Regions from separate parts of the Paenibacillus sp. FSL H7-0943 genome, predicted to be linked through region 3. Evidence: riboswitches for the same ligand, from Rfam matches in the RefSeq annotation. Region 3 holds a riboswitch; each other region holds the start of a gene.
The links. A riboswitch is a leader RNA that binds a small molecule or an ion and turns the genes downstream of it on or off. The one in region 3 is predicted to bind cyclic di-AMP.
Positions count from the first base shown of each region.

Region 1: it holds a riboswitch for cyclic di-AMP, as region 3 does, so the genes downstream of both, NSQ55_RS25265 (TrkH family potassium uptake protein) here and NSQ55_RS02725 (hypothetical protein) in region 3, are expected to answer to the same signal.
Region 2: it holds a riboswitch for cyclic di-AMP, as region 3 does, so the genes downstream of both, NSQ55_RS10920 (KamA family radical SAM protein) here and NSQ55_RS02725 (hypothetical protein) in region 3, are expected to answer to the same signal.
Region 4: it holds a riboswitch for cyclic di-AMP, as region 3 does, so the genes downstream of both, NSQ55_RS00190 (3D domain-containing protein) here and NSQ55_RS02725 (hypothetical protein) in region 3, are expected to answer to the same signal.

Region 1 covers NZ_CP150148.1:5,780,042-5,785,788, reverse strand. The annotation lists gene NSQ55_RS25270 (CPBP family intramembrane glutamic endopeptidase) at 1-1,325, opposite strand, end outside; cyclic di-AMP (ydaO/yuaA leader) riboswitch at 1,658-1,833, shown strand; gene NSQ55_RS25265 (TrkH family potassium uptake protein) at 1,898-3,256, shown strand; gene NSQ55_RS25260 (TrkA family potassium uptake protein) at 3,270-3,941, shown strand; gene NSQ55_RS25255 (LysR family transcriptional regulator) at 4,430-5,332, opposite strand; gene NSQ55_RS25250 (succinate dehydrogenase cytochrome b558 subunit) at 5,735-5,747, shown strand, end outside.
Region 2 covers NZ_CP150148.1:2,552,061-2,557,807, reverse strand. The annotation lists gene NSQ55_RS10930 (ABC transporter substrate-binding protein) at 1-397, shown strand, start outside; gene NSQ55_RS10925 (AraC family transcriptional regulator) at 537-2,204, shown strand; cyclic di-AMP (ydaO/yuaA leader) riboswitch at 2,253-2,394, shown strand; gene NSQ55_RS10920 (KamA family radical SAM protein) at 2,535-3,704, shown strand; gene NSQ55_RS10915 (YafY family protein) at 3,847-4,758, shown strand; gene NSQ55_RS10910 (DinB family protein) at 4,842-5,357, shown strand; gene NSQ55_RS10905 (YdeI/OmpD-associated family protein) at 5,414-5,747, shown strand, end outside.
Region 3 covers NZ_CP150148.1:606,126-611,872, reverse strand. The annotation lists gene kdpA (potassium-transporting ATPase subunit KdpA) at 1-665, opposite strand, end outside; gene NSQ55_RS02730 (hypothetical protein) at 882-1,298, opposite strand; cyclic di-AMP (ydaO/yuaA leader) riboswitch at 1,550-1,739, opposite strand; cyclic di-AMP (ydaO/yuaA leader) riboswitch at 2,159-2,323, shown strand; gene NSQ55_RS02725 (hypothetical protein) at 2,392-2,946, shown strand; gene NSQ55_RS02720 (hypothetical protein) at 2,961-3,482, shown strand; gene NSQ55_RS02715 (hypothetical protein) at 3,523-3,975, shown strand; gene NSQ55_RS02710 (hypothetical protein) at 4,561-4,752, opposite strand; gene NSQ55_RS02705 (ABC transporter permease) at 4,784-5,747, opposite strand, start outside.
Region 4 covers NZ_CP150148.1:39,956-45,702, reverse strand. The annotation lists gene yabG (sporulation peptidase YabG) at 1-225, opposite strand, end outside; gene rsmA (16S rRNA (adenine(1518)-N(6)/adenine(1519)-N(6))-dimethyltransferase RsmA) at 390-1,274, opposite strand; gene rnmV (ribonuclease M5) at 1,271-1,822, opposite strand; gene NSQ55_RS00190 (3D domain-containing protein) at 1,999-3,165, opposite strand; cyclic di-AMP (ydaO/yuaA leader) riboswitch at 3,451-3,680, opposite strand; gene NSQ55_RS00185 (TatD family hydrolase) at 3,879-4,649, opposite strand; gene NSQ55_RS00180 (HD domain-containing protein) at 4,701-5,747, opposite strand, start outside.

The DNA of each region.
Region 1 (5,747 bases), 1.7 Mb from region 3:
AGCATAGGAATTCCGAAAAAGCGATAAATGGCTTCCTCAGATAAACCAGCGAGCCATGCGACGATAGGCAGAAGCCAAGCATATCTCATGTTATAAGGAGATTGGGTGGCGTCTGTAGTAGACCAATTGTGCAAGGTAAACGATAATATGATGAACATAACCGTCTGCACCCCTAGCAGAACGAAAGCCCAGATGTATCCAGCCCGGATACTGTCCAACACATATTGTCCATAGCCGGGCTCTTTGGCGCGGGGCCAAGGGTTCATGCCTTCCTCTTTTCGCCATAGGCCATTACCGCCCACTAAAGAGAAGTAGAGCAAGGAGGACATCAGCAGGCTGTACAAAGCATAAATGATAAACATAATGACAGAGGTAATCTGTGCTTCTAGCCCTTCGCCCGTTGATTCAGGCAGCATATTATAGGTGCTGATCATCATGATTACAAAATAGGCTGAGCTTAGGAATACTCCACGTTTAAAGGAAGTATGCTCTCTTCTAAGAATACTGTAGACGAGTGCCAGAATTCCTAAAATCAGTGTGGGTATACCGTAACCGAATAATGTTAGCTTTTCCGCTAAAGAGGTCTGTCCTTGTACGTAGGAGGTATGCCAAGCTGGTGCAGTGAATCCGGCATTAAAGCTGGATACCTGCTCTCCACTGAAATCAAAATAATAGTGCAATAAGGATTCGCCGACCTGAACAGTACTATCCGTATACACTAGCCCATGGCTTCCTGTATTCGATTCAATTTGTAGCTTGGCAGGATTTACTTCCCATTCCTGAAGCCAAGGACGAGCAAGATTCTCCTTCTGCGCTAGAGTGAGGTCAGCTCCCTTGTCCTCTTTTGCACCAACGGAAGCGATGCCTGACCCCTCTTCGGAGGTAACTTTTGCAGCCTTTGAGAAAGCGACAATCTTACCGTTATACATATTGAGGTCAACGATGATTTGCGGCTCTTGCTCCGCTGAAGGAGTAAGCGTTGCACGAAAGACATCAAAAGGATATTTTTGATCCAATTTTTTCTTGGTGTAGTCCTCCACAAGCTTCTCGCGAGACATATAACCATAAAAGGAAGAGTCCGTCTGGTAAAGTACATTCCATTGATCGTTTGGTGCTTCGGTGTAGTTGAGCTTTTGTTCTGCGAATAATATGGCTTGATCACGGGCTTCTGCCTTGCTAATGACGGTGGTATCTTCACCTGTAGGACTACTAAGCAGTGAAGGGGAAATCTGAAACATAATAAATAGAATAAGACCGATAATGCCCGAGATGATGAGCCTCTTGGAGAGGGCACGTTGCTGTAAGGGCTGGCCGACGGGATTCATGTAACGCCTCCTTGTTATGTACTGTGACAATGTTATGTTCCATTATAGTATTAGTGCCTGGTTGGTTACAAAAAACATTATATGTTCTTTTTATGGGTAATAGAGATAGTATAGAATAGTCATGTGAATTTATACCATGAATTTTATCGTGTTCATTTCTGTTCATTTCTGCACGAATGATGAGAATCGGTGTAATTGCAGGGAAAACACGGAAAAGTGATGAGAAAAGGCACTCCTTTTGATGCAGTCTCTTTAAACCGCATTTTTTCATGTGAATGAGCATTAATTGTGTCTTTGTGAATTCACTAAATAACGTATATAATTTGTATGCAATTGTATAGTAGCCGAATTTCTGGTGAAAACGGGGGAACCATAAGAAGTGATGAAAAGTGGAGTGTACACGATAAATGGCACTTTCATCAGGGGTGAATTTCGTTCTGGGAACGAATAGGGCAGCCTGCACAGTCCGAATCCGACAGCTAACCTCGTAGGCTAATTTACTGCAGGAACCAAGTCAGCATTGGTTTTCCAGTGCTTTTTTTGTTGGAATTTTTGATAAGAAGGTGAGCAAAGTGGCTTCACAGTTTCGCAGGATTTCTGAATTTAAGTTTCTGAAGCTCTCGCCACCGCAGATACTGGTGCTTGGTTTTGCATCGATCATTCTGATAGGGGCCCTGCTGCTTATGCTGCCCATCTCAAGCACAAGCGGGAATTCCGTGGAATTTATTGATGCATTATTTACTTCAACGTCGGCAACCTGTGTTACAGGGCTTGTTGTGCTGGATACCGGAACTTCGTTCACGATTTTTGGGAAAACCGTAATTATGATCCTGATCCAGATCGGCGGCTTAGGTTTTATGACCATGGCCACTCTATTTTCACTGGTGTTAAAGCGTAAAATATCTTTGCGGGACAGGCTAATCCTACAGGAAGCCATGAATCAAGGCTCTATGGAAGGAATTGTGCGACTGATCCGGAGAGTCCTCATATATTCTCTTGTCATAGAAGGCTGTGCCGCTGTGCTGCTGTCTATTCGCTGGGCTTTTGATATGCCGTTGGGAAAAGCGATTTATTATGGCATATTTCATGCGGTGTCTATGTTTAATAATGCGGGGTTCGATATTTTTGGGGATTTTCGCAGTTTAACTGATTATGTATATGATCCGCTTGTGAATATTATTGTAATGTTTCTGATTGTCTCCGGCGGGATTGGTTTTATTGTAATGTCAGATCTGGTGGAGTTTCGGGTAACCCGCAGGCTGTCTCTACATAGTAAAGTTGTCCTGTCCACCAGCACAGGGCTGATTCTGATCGGAGCTTTGGTTATTTTTATATTTGAGTTTACTAACACTCGTACCCTGGGTTCACTGAATTTCGGCGGTAAAATATTATCGGCCTTCTTTCAATCCGTGTCTCCCCGTACGGCTGGCGCGAACACAGTAGATATTGCTGGACTTCGGCAGGCTACACAATTTTTTATAGTGATTCTTATGTTTATTGGTGCTTCTCCGGGCTCAACGGGCGGCGGGATCAAGACAACAACCTTTACAATGATGATTGGTGCTGTAATTGCTATGCTGCGTGGACGGGAAGATGTTGTGTTGTTCCGTTATCGGCTGGCTCAAGAGCGCATCTACAAGGCATTAACGATCACGCTGCTGGCTTTGTTGTTAATCGCCTCTGTGTCGATGATACTCTCCACAACTGAAGACAGTAATTTCTTGGCAATCTTGTTTGAGACGACCTCCGCCTTTGCTACGGTAGGACTGACTATGGGGCTAACTCCGGAACTGTCAGCGATCGGTAAGATTCTACTCTGTCTGACGATGTTTGCAGGTCGGCTAGGTCCACTAACCTTAGCATATGCACTCGGTCCCAAACAGGGTAAACCACTGTATAAGTATCCGGAAGGTAAAATAATTATTGGATAGGAGTTAATTAGAAATGAAAGCACAGCAATTTGTAGTAATCGGCTTAGGTCGCTTCGGTTCAAGCCTGGCGCTTGAGCTGATGGAAATGGGCTACGAGGTGCTCGGCATTGACCACCATGAAGAACGCGTGGAGGAAATGAGCGATCAGCTGACGCATACGGTAGTAGCAGATGCTACAGATGAGGGAATTATGCGCTCGCTTGGTGTACGGAACTTTGATTGTGGGATTGTTGCGATTGGTGACAATATGGAGAGAAGCATTCTGGCGGCCATTTTGTTGAAGGAGATTGGAGTCAAGCAAGTGGTGGCTAAGGCAATCTCTATCCTTCATGGCCGCGCACTGTCGCGGCTGGGGGTTGATCGGGTTATTTTTCCGGAGCGGGATATGGGGATTCGTGTGGCACATCAGCTGGTGACGCCCAATTTGCTGGATTATATTGAACTGTCCAAGGATTATAAAATTGTCGAGCTGACCGTACCGTCCTGCATGAACGGCAGAAGCTTGTCTGATTTAAATACAAGAGCTAAATATGGCTGCAGTATTGTTGCCCTAAATAGGGAAAGCGGAATAATCGTCGCTCCAACTGCCCATGATTATTTGAGTGAAGGCGATGTTATGGTACTCATTGGTCCTAATGAAAGTATTGACCGTTTTGAGAGTGAAGTTGTGAACCAAGAATCATAGAAAAAGAAGCTGACTCAAAAGTAGTGAATTCTACTTAGGGGCAGCTTCTTTTTTATGGAGTAAAGAGTAGGAAACGTATTGGATTTTAATATGCCATATGACTATGGACCATGCGTAGTGTTCTATAATGTTGGTTTGGTCGGTGCGCGACTTGCTAGGTGTGGTTATCGTACGGCTTGAAATTAGATGATTTGAGGTATCTGTGACGGTGAAATATGTGTGACGAAAAGCGATATGCGTTCTTTGTTTGTACGATGTACAGAGTGGGTGTGAACTAATTAGGGAAGACCTCCCTAAAAATAGCCGCTATTCGCTCTAAATGAACGACATTAGGGAATTCCCCTCTAATAAACAGAGGAATTCCTTTATTAGTTAGTTACTGAATGGGCCGAAAATAGGGGAGTTTTCCCTAATTCCTCGATAAGTACTTCACTTATTGCCTCATTTGGAGATCACTAGGTGCGCCCCTTGATTCATTTGGTCCGGCTTTACTGCTCACGTTCTGTCAGAAACATCTCTTCGGTAACTTGCACCAGACTGCGAGCCGCCGTGCTCATGCTTCCATCGTCACGGTAGATCAGGCAGGTGGTCCGTTGAGTCTGTTCCAGCTCCTTGATATGTAAGGACACCAGCCCGCCGCCGTTCAGCAGTTCTGGACGCAGATAAGACTTTGGCAGCAACGCAGCCGCTTTGACAGTCGGAAGCAGCCGTACGATGGCTTCGAAGGAGTCAATCTCCATGCGCACATCGGGATCAATCCCGCAGCGCTGGAATAGATCGTCCGTCAGACGCCGGTACCAGGTCCCCTTTGAGAAGAGAATCATAGGCAGCCGGGATAGATTATCCATGGTTAGCTTGGAAGATAAATTTAAAGGATGCTGCTCTGAGACGACTAGTCGCAGTTGATCCTCAAATAGAGAAATGCAGCGCAACCCGGGTTCTTGAATAGAGGAAGCGATCAGACCTACATCTGATTTTCCCTCACTAACTGAGGATACGATCTCATGCGTTCGGCCTGTGATCAGCTTCAGCTCTGCGGTCGGATATTTGTCCATATAAGCGTTTACCAGCGGCGGAAGCGTGGTCTGCAGGGAGGTAAGACTAGCCCCCAAGGTGACAAGCCTTGGCTCCCCCTCTTTAAATTTGGAAAGGGCTTCCAGAAACTTGGAACGCTGCTGCCGTTGTTCAAGCGCATAGGAATAAGTGAGACGCCCAACCTCGGTTAATTCCAGTCGTTTGCCATAACGATTAAATAGTGCGACCCCCAGACGTTCCTCGAGTTTAGAAATTTTGCGAGACAAGGCGGGCTGGGATAGATTGAGCTGGCGTGAGGCCCGGTTTAAGCTGGAATGTTCCACAACTGCTGCAAAAACATCTAAATCGTCAAACATAATTGAGTTCCTCTCCTAATGCGATGTACGATCAGTAGTGATGAAATTCATAGCCGTAAGAGTAACTGTTCTTATTACATAAGGAAAATCAGGTTATGTCGGAAAATGTTGTTTTGCTAAATGAGAATTATTATCATATAAAATCTATTCTTATGCGTTTATTGTATAACGTTTAATAATTAGATTGCAATTCCCTTATAAGCGAAAAAAGAGTAACATGAAAAGTGACACAAGATATTCACATTTTGTGAAAAATAAAACTAAGTCCGGTAAACTCTAGGATAACGGTAAATTAAGGAATTATGTCATTGGATTGTCAACGTTATCCTGTGTCAAATGTAGTTCCGGCGGTGAATACCCATTAATGAAAACGCTGTTTTAATCGGAAAGGGGTTACTTTGTATGAAAGGATTTT
Region 2 (5,747 bases), 1.9 Mb from region 3:
CATGAAAGAGGGCGAATCGGCTGCGGTCTTCACTTATTATCCAGGAGACAGACTGTTTATAATGGCAGCAACCGGACTTTCACAGGTACTCTATGGGGAGAATGGCTTCAAGGCAACTCCAGCTATTCAGAAGATCCTTGATGAAGGTAAAGGGTTCCAGGAAGTATCCATGGAAGTCCTGAAAGAATATGCCGGAGACCGGATATTCCTCTTGACTCCAGTGGCAGAAGAAGCAAAACAATCCACAGAGAATCTATTAAAGAGCCCTATCTGGAAGAGCCTTCCTGCCGTCAAGAACGGATATGTCTATACACAAGACATCATGAAGACTTCAAGTGATGCGACAACAAGAGAATGGCTGCTTGGCGAAATTCCACAGCTATTGAATATGAAATAACCTTCTGTGATGAAGAGTTTAACACAAGGCTGATAAAAAACTGCAAGAAGCATGTCAACAGCTGTTGATATGCTTCTTTTTTTTATATACAATGAATTCATTGATAATCATTCTCACCAAATGAACGGAGGCTGAACCCATGCTGCATACATCATCGTCCTGCCCCCCACTCCACTCTCTGCTATTTCAGCTAAACGAGGCCGAACTGATGATTCAAGCTGCCGATTCAAGCTCTATAACGCGTACAACCCAGGACTATACCCTTCTCATATTTACTGGAGGGAACGGACAATTGAACCTCGATGATCAAAGCGTGATACTAAGTACGGATAAATGTTATCTACTATCTCCTGGAATCTCCTATAGTACGGACAACCAGGAGCTGACGTTGTATTATTACCTCATCACCTTTACAGCAATTTATACAACCGAGCATCCTAAACGATATTCTGGAGAGCTGCTTTCCGGCAGACGGGAGTTAATTGTGCACCCGTTCACCAAGGTAATCCGACTAGTCGAAGACCTGCTCATGAACAGGAATAACACCGATGATGTACAACAATTCAAGCGACAATTAAAATTCCAAGAATTGCTGCTGCTACTTTTTGAGCATAATTACCCTTCCAAACACCTGCCAAGTCCTACGGAATCCGTAGAAAAGACCATAACATTCATTCAGGAGCATTATACAGAGAGTATCACCGTGAAGCAGTTAGCTGAACTGGCGGGAATATCAATCTGGCAATATACACCGATCTTTCAGCAGCTTACGGGTAAAAAGCCGCTTGAATACCTGACGGATCTGCGCATTAATCATTCCAAACGATTCCTGCAGGAATCGACTGAACCACTGCGGGAAATCGCCAGACTGGTCGGCTTCTCGGACGAATACTATTTCAGCCGCCGCTTTCGGCAAAAAACCGGAGTTACACCCGGACAATATGCACATCAGCAAAGTCGTAAGCTTACCGTCAAGGATTGGACGGGTCATGAGGTGGAGATTCCAGAGCGAGCGAAACGTATTGTCTATCATGGCGAAACACTTGGCGACCTTCTCGCGTTAGGCGTAAAGCCTATCGGTGGAGATGAAGCGTTCGCCCGGAACAGCGTCTATAAACATCGGCTTAAGAAGCTCGCCAACGTCGGGTTTCCACTGGACCCGCAGTTGACCGCTTCCCTAAACCCAGATTTGATCATTTTGGCAAATAGTGATGAAAGAGCCTACAGAGCAGTTTCTGGTATCGCTCCGACACTCACCTTTGATTCCTTTGCGCCTCTCGACAACCGAATGCGGACATTAGGCAGTTGGCTAGGTAAACAGCGCGAAGCCGAAGCATGGCTGGAGTCATTCACAATCAAAAACGCTGCCATGTGGCAGCAGCTTTACACGACAACCCTTCAAGTTGGAGAAACCGCCTCTGCTTTGGTCTATGATCATGGAGATCATCTATATGCTATGGGAATGTCCGGATTCTCCACTGCGCTTTATGCCCCATGTGGTTTACAACCGACCGAAGAGATCCAGGCCATATTGGACGAAGAGTTAGGGTTCGCCGAAGTTGATCCAACGCGACTGCCTGCCTACGCCGGAGATCATATCTTCATGCTCATTCCGGAACGCAAAGACTCGCGAGCTGCGATGGAACGATTACTAGACAGTTCACTTTGGAACAGTCTCCCGGCAGTACGTCAGGAACATGTTTATCTGCTCGACGGAAGCAAATGGAACTCTAGTGATGCGTTAACCCGGGAGAAGCTGCTAACGCTGTTGCCAAAACTACTCGGCGGAAGTAGCGCTAGCAATTAAAGGTGAATCTAGGATTCTCTTTTGACTTTTCAAAACTTCATAGGGTATACTTTATCTACGCTTAATTTCCAACTTTTACAGTTGAAAAGCGGGGGAACCAGTTAATTGGGGCGAATCATTGAGCATTAGAATGTAGGGTACCATCTTACCCGAGTCCGTCAGCTAACCTCGTCAGCAGTGGATGGGTCTGCTTTTCATGTTATTTACATAACCAGAGACCCTTGCTAAGGGTCTCTTTTTGTGCTTTTTTTGGACCCTGCTGGCAGTAGATTGGCCTTTGACACTAAGGCTCCCTCATTTCTCACACTACGAGACAAAGGAGAGATGTACGTGCAAAAGGTAAAGTACTTCACGGATATTAACAAAATAGCTATGTTGTCTGAGCTGGAAAAAGAGAATCTGAAAGAAATTACGGACAAATTTGTTTTTCGTGTAAATGACTACTATCTGTCTTTAATTAACTGGGATGATCCAAATGATCCCATCCGTAAGCTGGTTATTCCTAACGAAGGTGAACTGCTGGAATATGGGCGCTGGGACGCCTCCGATGAGGACACGAATTATGTGGTACCTGGTTGTCAGCACAAGTATAGAACAACTGCACTGCTGATTGTATCCGAGGTCTGCGGGGCTTATTGCCGCTACTGTTTCCGTAAGCGTCTGTTCCGAAATGACGTGAAAGAGGCGATGGCTGATGTCTCTCCGGGCTTGGAGTATATCGCAAAGAATCCGGAGATTAACAACGTACTTCTTACGGGCGGGGACAGTTTAATTCTCTCCACACCGAAGCTAAGATCCATTATTGAAAATCTAAGAAGCATTGAGCATGTTAAGATCATTAGACTAGGTTCCAAAATTCCCGTATTTAATCCGATGCGGATCTCTGAAGACGAAGAGCTGCTGGAGCTGATTCGTACTTACTCTACCGAAGACAAACGAATCTATGTTATGGCGCACATCAATCATCCTCGTGAAATCACACCTGAAGCCAAAAAAGCATTTAAAGCTCTCCACAACGCAGGGGCAATTGTCGTAAATCAGACCCCCATCCTCAAAGGCATCAACGATGATCCCGTTATTTTAGGGGAACTACTGGACCGGCTTTCATGGGCTGGCGTTACACCCTACTACTTCTTTGTGAACCGGCCCGTAGCCGGAAACCGAGATTTCGTATTACCGCTCGAGCAAGTCTATCAAATTGTAGAAGAAGCCAAAGCCAGAACCTCAGGACTTGGCAAAAGAGTACGCTTATCCATGAGCCACACCTCAGGAAAAATAGAAATTCTCGCCATTGATAACGGGAAAGCCTATCTCAAATACCATCAATCCAGAGATCAGGAATACGGAAAATTTATGATTCTAGATTGTCCAAAGGACGCCGAATGGTTCGATGACCTGCCTGGGAATGAGCAATATTGGACCCCACCTGTGAAAAAAAACGATGCTATTATTTCTGTTAATGATTTATCAGGCGAGCCTGCGGATTTAATCTGTAAATAGATTAATCAGCTCTGTCAGACTCTGTCATAGGATATTTCTTCATCACCAACAACAAAACTCCTCCCGCCCAAAATTAGCCCGAAAAAATCTATGATATAATCACGCTGTAACACGAAATGGACTAATGGGTGGGAATGCACACATGAAATTGGAACGATTGATTTCTATGATCTATAAACTATTGAACCACGAAGTTTTATCTGCCTCCAAGCTGGCTGAAGAGTTTCAGGTTTCCCAGCGAACAATCTATAGGGATATCGATGTGATTTGTGCCGCTGGCATCCCGGTCGTATCGTATCAGGGTACTAAAGGTGGATATGGCATCATGGACGGATATAAAATGGATAAAAGCCTGCTCCGTTCGTATGATGTCACTTCTCTGATTACTGTACTTAACAGTCTTTCTTCCGTGTTTGAAGATGAGCATACGCAAGGAACCATTGAACGGCTGCAAACGATTGGAACGGAGCCACAGACCTCTAGTCTCGCGGTGGATCTTGAAACCCGGCGTACGGATCCTGACGCACTTCCTCTTTTACGTGCGGCTATTGCGGAACGAAATGTTGTCCGTTTTGATTACATCAGTGTAAAAAATGAACGTACAACCCGTGAAATGGAACCAGTAAAGCTTCATTTTAAATATAGCAACTGGTACATCTATGGTTATTGCCGGGCTCGGCAGGACTATCGGGAGTTCCGACTTTCCCGGATGCTGAATTTGTTCCTGACGCAGGATACCTTTCATTCGCAACATGAGGTACCCAAAGAGGCCGGCTGTTCAAACAGGGCAGATCAGGTGGAGGAAATAGTGATCCGGGTAGGCCCTGAGGCTTTGGCAGAAGCTTTGGATCAGTTTCATCAAGTCGACAAGGAATTTCATTCCGATAAAAGCATGACGATGCGAATTCCTGTGTATAAGCCATTGGAAGCACGTTGGCTTTGGTCCATTCTGCTGAGTTTTGGCAGCGGCGCCGAAGTCCTCGAACCCCCTGCATTGCGAGGTATTTTAAAAGAGCAGCTTCAAAACACACTCAAACTTTATGAAGAAGTATGACAGTCTGATGTCATACTTCTTCTTTTATATTAACTACAGTAACAAAAAACAAATCCATGACCATTCAAAAGGAGAATGTACGAATGACAAATTATCCAGTAGAAATGTTTAAATACCACACATGGGCAAACCAAACTATCCTGGGGAGAATCAAGGAACTCCCGCCTTCTGTGCTAAGTCAAGAAGTGAACAGCTCATTTCCCACCATCGCTCATGCCCTTAGCCATATCTATGCGGTTGATACGATGTGGTATCTTGTATTAACAGGCACTGCCATGCCAGAGGCTTTTCAACAAAGTATCCCGCTAAATTTGAGCATTCTAGATTCTGTGGATGAATACGTAAATATCTTTGCCCAGCTATCAGAACAATACAAAGCATGGTTACACAACCAATCCGATTTGGAGCAAACCATTCTGCTTGACAATCCATTCGCCGGAATCCGCCAAACACGCCAATCAGAAATTGTGTTGCAAGTCGCCAATCACGGGACTTATCATAGAGGCAATGTATCTACTATGTTACGGCAGTTAGGCCATGCTTCCACCATGAATGACTATGCTCTTTTTTGGTATCAGGTTCCTGCGGAAGCTATTTAATCTCGGATGGGCAAGACGCTCCACTCCATACCTAGAAAGGAAATTGTATTTTAATTATGGAGATTGAAAATCTAATTACAGTGAAAACGAGAGAAGATTTAAGAGTTTGGCTGCAGGAGAATTGTAAGACTGAACAATCTTGTTGGGTATTCGTTAGTATGACGCCAAACCCAGAAACGTTGCTATATTTGGACGTAGTTGAGGAATGTTTGTGTTTTGGATGGATCGATGGAGTGAAAAAGAAAATTTCGGAAACGGAGCTGGCGCAAAGACTCTCTCCCCGAAGCAACAAAAGCTCTTGGACTGAATTGAATAAAGAGCGTGTCCGCCGCCTCGAAAAGCTGGGGTTAATGAGTGCTGAAGGAAAACGGGTACTTCCTGATATGAACC
Region 3 (5,747 bases):
TCCAAAGAAGCGACTGGACCGATAGCGATTTGTTGCGTCTGCCCTTCAAGTGTAGTGACCTCAAGCGATGGCTTGAGCGTTTGTGGCACATGCAATCCTACCAGCACCAATGAAACTAGCAGAGCTAATGGAATGAATACACGAATATGTGCTTTTACGAAGTCCTCGAAAAAGTTCCCGACTGATTTCTGTCCTGTAATCCCTCTGACAAAAGCAACCGCAACAGAAAATCCGCTCGCTGCAGACGTGAACATCATCATCGTGATGACTGCCATTTGTGAAAAATACGATAGTCCCGTCTCCCCGCTATAATGCTGCAGGTTCGTATTGGTCATAAAGCTGATCACCGTATTGAATGAAAGCGTCTGTTCCATATCGGCAATTCCATTCGGGTTCAGCGGCAATCCCCGCTGTAATCTCAGAAAAATATAACTGAAAGCAACCAGTACGATATTAGTTAAAACAAAGCTGAGTGCATACTTCTTCCAGGACATTCCGTCCCGTTTTTTCAGGCCGATCAGCTTATAAATACCTTTCTCTGTGCCTGCAAACCAGCGATCCGTACGATTCGGTTCGTTAGAAAATACATGATATAAATACGTTCCCATCGGCTTGACCAGCAAGATGAGAATTACAATTACGACGACTATTTGCAAAATGCCCATGAATGCCCCTCCTTAAAATTTCTCAGGATGAATCAACGCGTAAACCAGATATATAAACAACAGTAGGGTAACAGCGATTACTAGAATCACAGCTTATCCCTCCCCGTATCCTCAACTACACCTGCGCACCAGCGCATAAAGCCATAAAATAACCCGTAAATTACAGCTAACGAAGCCACCATATACAGATCCATCATATCTTCCGCACTCCTTCCATTATCCTTGATGAGGTGATCTATCGATTAGAAAATCAGCATCACCACTATGGGAATAGATTACATAGCTCGCACCAAGTCTTTTATAGACCAATCTAGGATTTATTGAACTTGTAATCACAAAAATCGGCTGTGTCGTCCAGGTACGGCACATCTGAATATAGCGGCAGCAAAGCGGAAAGCTGCTCTCAAACAGATATACCCTGCCTACCGGGAACGATGGGCGAAACCAAGTGCTCTGATGGCGGGTATCCACTAGAATAACCTGCTCAATCCCGAGCTCCTCAAGTAAAGCTTTCTCAGCCACATTGTTGGTTAATCCCGCCATCTTAATACCCCTGAACTTCAGAAGTTTAATGAAATGTTCTCCCGCCTTTGTAGGCGCACATACAAGCACATATTCATTCTGATCCGTCATCTTTTTTTCTCCTCCTGCTCATTTACAACAAGGAGGCAACGAAAATCTCCGAAAGGATGTTGACCTATCGTCATTTTCGGGCACAACCTAAAGCTCGGTTGTGTCACGTCATTAGACGCTGCCTTACAAATACCGCTAATGATGAATTTAGCGACCTCTTAGGGGAGGCCTCCATAAATGCTTTGCTTCTAAGAGCACAGCAAAAAGCCACAAAGGATCTCCTCTGTGGCTCGCTAGCGGTCACATTGCACTCATCCTCTCTCCATACGCTTACGAGGTTAGCTGTCGGATTCGGGCGGTGAGAGTCGCCCTACCTGTATAGATGCAAGCTCACTCACACCCTCTACAGGATTCACCCCATAATCGGCTTCCGACTCTCACATCGGCTGCCGATTGTTGGTTCCCCCGCTTTCCTTACCGGAAATTAAGCGGATCAAATATTCGATTGTCGTTGAAACAGGAGTAATCATACTCTTATGCACGAAGACTTGTAAAACCTGAATGATGCCAAAATAATGCAAATTAAAAACTATTTTCCCATTAGATAGCGCTTACTTGATATCTAATCTCTCTATATCTCTTGTTTACTCGAGTTTGGAGCGTTTAATCGCTATCTATAGTACATGTGATTTTATTCACCTTTTTAGAGCGAAAATACTGCAAATTCCCATTATAGGTAGAAACGCAAGAAGCTGAGGCTGAGCGAGAAAGAGGCGCGATAACACGCCATAAATACCTATTTACCTCGTTTTTCAGTCGTAGTCGGCAGGATATGGTTAAAATTGCTCTAAAAGAACATTTTCCGTTTTTTACAGAAAATCTTGAAAAGAGTATGATTCGGGTTGAATCTAATTCATGAAAAACAATCAACGCTGAGTTCCTGCATTCGCAGGGAACGGGGGAACCATCAGGCCATCTGGCCTACTTGGGGTGAATCCAAAGGAGACTGCATAAGTCTCAATAGGTAGGGCGACTCTCACCGTCCGAATCCGACAGCTAACCTCGTAAGCGTAAAGAGAGAGACCCTTGATCCGCCACGCTTTGGCCCAGGTATATCTGCCTGTAATCCAAAACCGCAGCAGAGGTCCTCCTCTTGCTGCGGTTTTTGCGTTACCTAAGCTTATTAGGTGATAGCACGCTGGATGGGGTGAATGTTTTGAAGCACTATTATTTAGGGATACATCAAGGGCTGCTTGAGCCGATAAGTCTAAATTACGTTTGTTTCGGGGCCTTGTGGTTCGAAGAACATAATCACAGGTACATTGTAGGCTATGCATTTGGCCAGAACCAGATCCAAGCCCTTCGCCAGTTCAGCACACCTTCTTCTTGTAAAGACTGTTTAGACTCTAAGATTGTATATGAGATATATAAAAAAATTCGAGAACAACAGCAGCAGCAGGATTGGTCATCACACCAAAAGCTCCCGTGGTTTACAGCCTTCAAGGAGCCTTGGAAAGATGTAAGCGCCGGTTGGTATGTCTTGAGATCCCGCAGCACCTTTCCCTTACATCTATCTGTTATACGAAAAGAGAAGTTCCGACTATGGCTAGAGCATACCGCAGTCTGTGAGAATAAAATGGAGATGCTCGCTTGTGTAGAAAAGGCTAGTGTCACTCATCATGTTGACTTAAAGCTTTTGGAAATCTAAGGAGGAACCCTACTATGGACCAGCGCAGACTATCCCGCATTGAAGTATTTGTATTGGATGAACCCGAGCCTATTCACTATGGAATGGAAGGGGCTGAAGGCTGCCGTTATGGTATTCTGAAGCTCACCTGTAAGGGAGGCTGCAGTTGGGGGGCTTGTCTGATCTCTGCCAACACCAAAAATTTCGATCTTATTAAATGGAGTTCTTTTTTACGGGCCATCTGTCATTGCCGTCTTGAAGAAGCGCTGGATAAGGTCCGCCGCGAAGGTTCAGATTGGGAGCAGGTTAAGCTTGAGCTAGTTCAGGGTGCTTTGCAGGATTTAAAGGCCAAGCTCCAGGGTAAATCCTTGGCAGGGCATATTCAGCAAGGGCGTCTGTACAGTGTTGCAGCAGGGGGGAGCAATTCCAGAAGTGAACGGCTCTACTACAAGCCTTCAAAAGCTTTATCCACTGCCTCCCAGCAGAAACACAGTTGCCCGGAACCAGACACCGCCGATCTCATCAATAAATCCATCTCTTACTTTTCTATATTATAGATTCAAGCAAATCTCTCAATCTGAAAGGATCGTGTTCACCATGCCTGACCCCTTACCTCCCGAGTCCACCTACAGTACTAAATTTGCAGAGTGTGTTCAAAAGTATACTAATGAAGTCTACGTACTTAGTTCCATGTTGTTAGAACAATCTAATGAGGCAGACAAGATTACTATCCGCACCTTCACAGAGCTTCATAAAATATATCGTCAGGATGAATTCGATCCTCAGTTATTCTCTATCCACGCTTACCGCACTTGTATTCGCCAGTGTGCTGATTCTTTTGCCCGGCGCTCGCTTCTATCGGCTAAGGCATTACCTTGGGAGGAACAGCTTGTGAAGGTATTGTGGTACGGCTTAAAGCTGCCTCTTTCTCAAATAAGCATTATTCTGCAAAAAAGTGTTCCTGCATTGAAAGCACAGCTTAGAGCTGTACGGGAGCAGATGACCGCCCAAGCGGATGTACTAACGAGCGCAAATCTTTCTATAATTTAGTCTCTGACTAGAATTCAGACAATCTTTAAGCGTATGAAGCATCTAACGGACTCAGGAGCCTTTAATTGAAGCTTTTCCTCAAATATGGTCGGCGTTCGGACTCCAGAGTCACTAATTGTTTATAGAGCACCAAATATACGCCTACTTCCACTCAATAGCATCACTGGAGTCCGCACCCCCTTCAAAAGACCTTGAAATCGCCAAATAACGCCTTCTGAGTCCGAAAGTAAAAATCCCGAGCGATGAACGTCTCGGATCGTCTTAAAGCAAGCCCTAATCATCTTCCACCAAGACAAGGCTTACGGACCCAGATGACGTTACTTGCACGTTTATCGCCTTTTGAGCATAGTATCGGACTCCAGTGCAACTATTTGGTTAAAAGAGCTACTAATTCACCATTTTTCATGCCAATAGCGACTATAGTGTCCGATATCTTGCTAAATCTCGATGATTGCTGCATTTAAGTGCTGCTGGGTCCGTTAGCTATATCAGCTCGTATACAAAGAGATTGCCAACTCAAAAACGGGGATATCCCAGCAACCATAAATGGCTGTTAGGATACCCCCGAAAATTCAGTTCCTACTATTACACTTTACTCTTACGCGCCTTACCGTACATCCACAATCCTGCCAACATCCCCACTATAGCAACACCAGTCAATACGCCTTGAACGAAATCCATAAAAGTGGAGCCATCCGGAAGCATTCTACTAACCGTAGCCAGCGATACCGAACTCATTAAAAGCATAATGGTATATTGTTCGCTTGTAGACATCATTAGCACTCCTTAAAAGTTATATGAGGTCTTCTTAGATCTTGTAAGCTTTCATTGCTTTTCTGATTTCTTTAATACTTGGGCGTTTGCCGTACATCAGTACGCCGGTACGATAGATCTTGGCTGCCAGCCATCCGAAGATGAAGGTAGTCACAAGCAGGATCAGCAGCGATACAATGACTTGCCAGATCGCCACCTCGCCGACACCAATTCGGAGCAGCATCGTCAATGGTGAGGTGAAAGGCACATAACTCGCTATCTTAACCACTAGAGTATCTGCATTGGAGATACTGAACAGTGGAACATAGAACGCTACGAAGCCTAACATCATGATTGGCATTACCGCCTGACCGAGATCCTCCGTACGGCTGACAATCGAACCTACAGCCGCATACATCAAGGCATAGAGGAAGTAACCTAATACGTACAAGACAAATCCATAGAGCAGCAAGTTAATATTGAGCTGGCCTAAATCGAGATCAAAATCAGCCAATACAGTCGCATTATGCGGGAGCGTCAAATTGACGACGATCGCTGCGACAAAGATCCCAATTTGCAATATTCCTACTAGGAAAACACCGATAACTTTACCGAACATTTGCGCTAAAGGTGAGGCACTTGTAATCAGAATCTCCATAATCCGCGAGCTTTTCTCAGAAGTTATCTCTGCGGCAATCATGTTGCCTGTCATCATAATGGACATAAAGAACAACATAAGCATGGCATATACGATAATGTAGTTAATGGCTGGAGTGTCCTCCTGAGAGCTTTCACTGCCACCGCCTGCGTTAAGCTGTTGTGTAGTAATCTGCACAGGCGTTGACATTGCAGCAATCTGTTCAGAGGTCAGCTTGTCGCCAACGATGAATTGTGTGTTTGCTTGCTGAAGTGCATTTTGGAGATAAACTTGCACATCTCCGTTTAGTTCCCCATCATTACTATGATAAGTAACGGGTGGAAGCCCTTCACCAGTAGGTTCCGCAAAAGTAACATAACCT
Region 4 (5,747 bases), 570 kb from region 3:
GTCCTTCCGCAGCTGTGTCAGTGATTCTTTCGCTTTGATCTGTGCTTGCTGTCCCCGTTCCGTTATTCGGGTAGGAGGCACTTGAACCAGGTCATCCAGAGGAGAATCCGCCAACAGGCGGAAATCTGTGCCTTTAATGACGGCTCTATCCTGCACAATATTATCTACACGAAATGTTAAATCACCGCCATAAGATTTGCGAACGACCAAGTCTCCTAAATTCATTACAACCACCACCTCTACCCCATCGTATGGGCAAAGGCCTCAGTTGGTTCATAACTCGCCATATTTTTAAAATATAAGAATGTATAATGCTCCACCACAATAACATCCTTATATTTCTACGAAAAACGGTTGTCGTCCTTAAGACAACAACCGTTTCTTATTGCTTATTCAATTCCAGCGGCTAGCAAAACACCGCTTAAGCGGGCGTATTCTTCAAGACTGAGTGTTTCTCCGCGACGGGTCGGTTCAATACCCGCTTCTGCGAGTAAAGCCTCCAGCTGCTCACGTCCTTGTTCAGGGAAGTAACGAGCCTTCAGATTGTTAGCAATCGTCTTGCGGCGCTGTGTGAAAGAAGCGTGAACCACTTCAAAGAAATGCTTCTCACTCTCCACCTTTACCGGAGGATGCTCTCTAACCTTCAGACGGATAACAGCAGACTCCACATTAGGTTGAGGGATGAATACCGTACGTGGCACGATACAGACGAGCTCAGGCTCGCTGTAGTACTGCACGGCAATGCTAAGACTTCCGTATTCCTTTCCACCTGGAGATGCAGCCATACGCTCCGCAACCTCCTTCTGAATCATTACAACGATGTTATCAAGGGGAAGCTTCTCTTCGAGCAGCTTCATCAGAATCGGAGTAGTCACATAATAAGGCAGGTTAGCAACCACACTGACCTTGTTCACAGTGGTGAAATCTTCCTTGAACATTTCCTGCAAGTTCACATTGAGGACATCATCGTTACGAACCTTAACATGGGGATAGGGGGAAAGTACGTCTTTTAATATTGGAATCAGTCTACGGTCAATCTCTACGGCAGTTACAGCACCCGCTGTTAGTGCCAGACGCTCCGTCAGCGCTCCAATTCCCGGCCCGATCTCCAGCGCCCCAGAATCGCTATCTAGTCCAGCAGCGTCTACAATCTTGTCCAAAATATTTTGATCAATCAAAAAATTCTGTCCCAGGCTTTTCTTGAACTTGAATCCATAACGTTGAATAATCTCTTTGGTCCGTTTTGGAGTCGAAATTTCCTCTCTACCACTCATGAAGTAATGCCTCCCTGATCAATTTGGGCGAGAGCCCCGGCAAATTCCTCCCGCGTAATCCCAAACATCGCCAGCCGCTTGTACAGCTGTTTGCCGTTACAATATCCGATTCCAAGCAAATTACCAAGCGCCATACGTCTTTCAGCAGCCCGAGGGTGTACAAGCATTCCAGCGGCCATAAGATCATCAATACCAATCAAAGCAGGTGCTCCTTCAAAAGAGGTATGTACATTACGCAGCGCATGACGAATCGCCTCTGGCGATGCATTCTCTACACCGATATCCCCTTTTCGAGTTGCGTCCTTCTCTGGAATAAAAGCATGCTTGCAGCCCGGCACCTTCGCTGAAACGATTTTACGAATTCGCTCCCCAGCATGGTCCGGGTCCGTAAGAATAATAACCCCTCTACGTTCCATAGCAAGCGCGATCTTAGCAATTACAGTCCGGTTTATAGCAGATCCGCCTGTCTCAATGGTATCCGCTTCTACAGCACGCTTAATGGCTACGGTATCGCTTTTGCCTTCAACGACGATTAATTCCTTAATCATATTTCTTGACTCCTTCCAAAAAAAGCAAAAAGAAGAGGATTCGCTCCTCTTCTTTTGGTTAAAGAATGTATAAGTGATGAGCGGTTGCTCTGCGATCAACGAAATGATCATCCAGCGTTCCTTAACGGTTATCATCACTATAGCTTATCAAAGGATTTTTTGCAAAAGCTTCAGTTCTAGTTAAGCTCTGGTTTCACAGGTCCAATCACATAAACGGTACGTGATTTACGGCCGAAATTACGAGCATGGCTCAGGGAATCATAATAGACATCCACTTTATTGCCTTTAATGGCACCGCCAGTATCCTCTGCACGGCGGAATCCAAGCCCATCGATATAAACCCACCAGCCAATAGGAATTACATTCGGATCTACTGCAATTGTACGACCTTCCGTTACGCGTGTTCCGGAGGCAGTTTTAGTACCTATCCCTGGCTCTTCTGACGAATAAGCTGTCATGGAGACGTTCTTAATCATCTTCTTGTACTCAAAGTCTACGCCAGCCTTGCTTGTGACGTTCTTAGTCTTAGCGCTAACTTTAGTCGTTTTGGAGGTAGTGCTTGATTTGGAAGTTGTTGTAGCTTTAGCAACTACAGTAGGCTTAGGAAGTGCTTTAGTACCAACGGCAATGATCTTATCTTTTGTTACCGTTTGTACTTCCTTGCCGATCATGCGCATAGAGGCCAGTTCTCCGTCTTGATAGATCTTTTCAATATGCTGAACCATGACGCCTGGTTTGCCTGCCTGTGCCACTCTAACTGTTCCCACAGTAAGGGAGGGATCTGCTGTCTTAATAACACGGAAAGGTAAGTTAGTTGTTCGCTGTACCGTTTGCTTGTTGATACGAACGATCTTAATCTCCATGTCAGCAGAGATGGTGGTGTCTAACGAAGGAAAAATCTTGTCATAGCCTTCTAGGTTGATACCCAGTTTGTCAATCGCTTGACCGATAGTGTCTTCGGTCGTATATAACGTTTTTGTTGCTCCGTCCGCAGTAAGGCTAAATTTCTGCGCACGATTGATAACGACACGGTCACCGTCTTTTATTTCATCACTCAGACCTAAAGATAATTCATCATGCGGCTGCAGCGAAATTTGCTCTTTCTCCAACACATCACCAAGAAGTGCTTCTCGCGTTTCAAGTGTCTGTGTTTGCCCGTCTATTACTAAAACTAATTGTTTATTACTTTGACCGTGTACGTACAGCAGAATTAACAGCGCGATTGCGATTGAAATCACACCTGCAAGTAAAAGTACGCGAGTATTTACTTGCTCCCACCGTAATGCGAAAGACCTGCTGGATGACTGCGAATCATGGGATACCTCTGGTTGGAATAAGCCCATTCTCTCCATCCTCCTTACATAGCCTCGTCGTCAATTTGTATATCATGAGGACTGAATTTCTTTGACGAAACTATTTGAGATTGTCACAGGATACGCACGTATTAACTTAGCGTCTCCTGCTCATGGATCGCCTGCTCGGCACAGCTACTCCTACACCTGTTATATAACAGTATGCGGGCAACATTCAGTTTATTCAAAAATAAAGAAGCCTAAAAAGAGTTCTCTTGAGGACTCTTTCGTGGCTTCTCCGATGTCAGAATACGCGGGAATGTTTGTGCACGAGGTTGCCTCTCTTACTTGCGCTTACGGGGTTAGCTGTCGGGTTCGGACGAAAGAGAGACGCCCTATTTCAGGTCACCCGCTCACGGCGGTTGCCCTTAAATTCACCCCAAAGACCACGTGAAGAAATCAAATATTGTTCTGCGGCAATTCCTAGTCGTATTCAAGATACAGGCATGCGGCAGTTCAATATTGGTTCCCCCGTTCTCCATACGGAGACTCAGCGAGACGATCCATGAATCAATGGCTGTCACAATAACAACAGCTCACATCACTGAAAAGATGATATCCTGTTTTGATGCATGTTGTAAAGGACGATTCAACCACGTTTACGCAAATATATGGTTAAAATATTGTAATAATCAGCCGTTTTTATATTAAAAAAGTTTAATATATCGGCCATTCTCTATTTTTCACCCGTTTTACTCCTGTTTTCAGACAATCCCAAATCGTTCCAGTGCGTTCGCATACGTAATTTTAGCCAATTCTTCCCATGTTAACCCTTTAATTTCAGCCGCAGCCTCTGCTACTAACTTCACATGAGCACTCTCATTTCGCTTGCCTCGGAAGGGGTGTGGAGTCAAATATGGAGCGTCTGTTTCGATCAATAATCTGTCCAATGGCGTCTGTGCAAGCACCTCTTTAGGCACTCTGGCATTTTTGAACGTGATCGGTCCTCCAAATGACAAATGAAATCCTAGATCTAGACACATTTTTGCGGTTTCCCAGCTGCCTGAGAAAGAATGCATTACGCCACCTATTTCATTTGCTTTTTCCTCCCGTAAAATCCGTACGACATCTTCATGGGCATCACGGTCATGTATACAGATTGGCATTTTTAGTTCACGGGCTAGTCCAATTTGTTTGCGGAAGACCTCCTGCTGCACATCCTTGGGAGAGGTATCCCAATAATAATCCAACCCAATCTCTCCGATGGCCACCACTTTCTCATGGCTGCAAAGAGAGGCGATCCAATCGAGGTCCCCCTCTTTCATATCAATCGCATCCTGTGGATGCCAGCCCACCGCTGCATAAATATAATCATAAGATTCAGCCAGCTTCATCGTTGAAGGGATCGTTTCCCGATTAAATCCAATATTGATCATCTTGCTAACTCCGGCCTCTACTGCACGAGCTATAACTTCCTCGCGATCCTCGTCGAATTGAGGCGCATCTAAATGTGTATGTGTGTCGAACAGATACATTTTAAAGCTCACTCCTTGTTGTTTTTATCAATAGTTCCATAAATATTTGTATTATTTTGCAAAAATCTCTGCTACAGAAGAGGGCAACCGTGTAAGGGCTTTTTTCAGCTTATCCTGTGGGAAATATAGGTGATATCTGCCACGATGAATTCCGCTTATTGAGCGCACAATATCCGATACCTCTGAAATTTCCCGCAATTGCTCATTGCGATCAAGCAGTAAAATTTGATTATTGTCGAAGGCTGCTCCTGGACGGAACACATCATAAGGCAAATCTGTCGGATAATCAATCTCTAAGTCATATTCTGGGTTAAGTCCCGCTCCCGCAAAACTGCTGCGGATTTCCGTAATCATATCTGTATCCAAATTCTCAATCTCTACATATTTATACAGTTTACGATGAATAAAACGGGTACACAAGTCGCTTAATAACTCATCTTCTTCAAGTGTCCATTGCATAAAAGCAGTCTGTACCAGTGCCTCATCAAGCATTAAATATTGCTTCACTGTTACTTCTCCTCGAAAGAGATCTTCCAGCGGAGCGATCATAAAGCGAAATTTGTACTCCTCTTGGAACAACTCTTTAGCTCTACGGAAGATTTGACGCAAAATAATTTCAGAGCTGCGCGTCACCGGATGAAAATATACCTGCCAGTACATTTGATAACGCGACATTAAATAATCTTCAATGGCATGCATACCTGATTCTTTTACTACAATCCGCCCATTATAAGGACGAAGCATTCTCAAAATCCGATCAATATCGATGGTTCCATAGTTTACACCTGTATAGTACGCATCACGCAGCAAATAATCCATACGATCAGCATCCAGCGGACTAGAAACCAAATTTACAACAATTTCATGCTCATATGTCTTAGAGATAACTGAGGCTACTTTACGAGGAAAATCTTCCTCCACATCACGCAATATTTCGGTGATCTCCGTGTCCTCCAAAATAATTCGGCAGGTCCAATCCTCATGGTTCATTTCAAAAGCTTCTTCTATAGAATGTGAAAATGGACCATGCCCTAAATCATGCAGCAAAGCCGCACACAAAGTAAGCAAACTTTCTTCAGGAATCCAATCCTTATACCC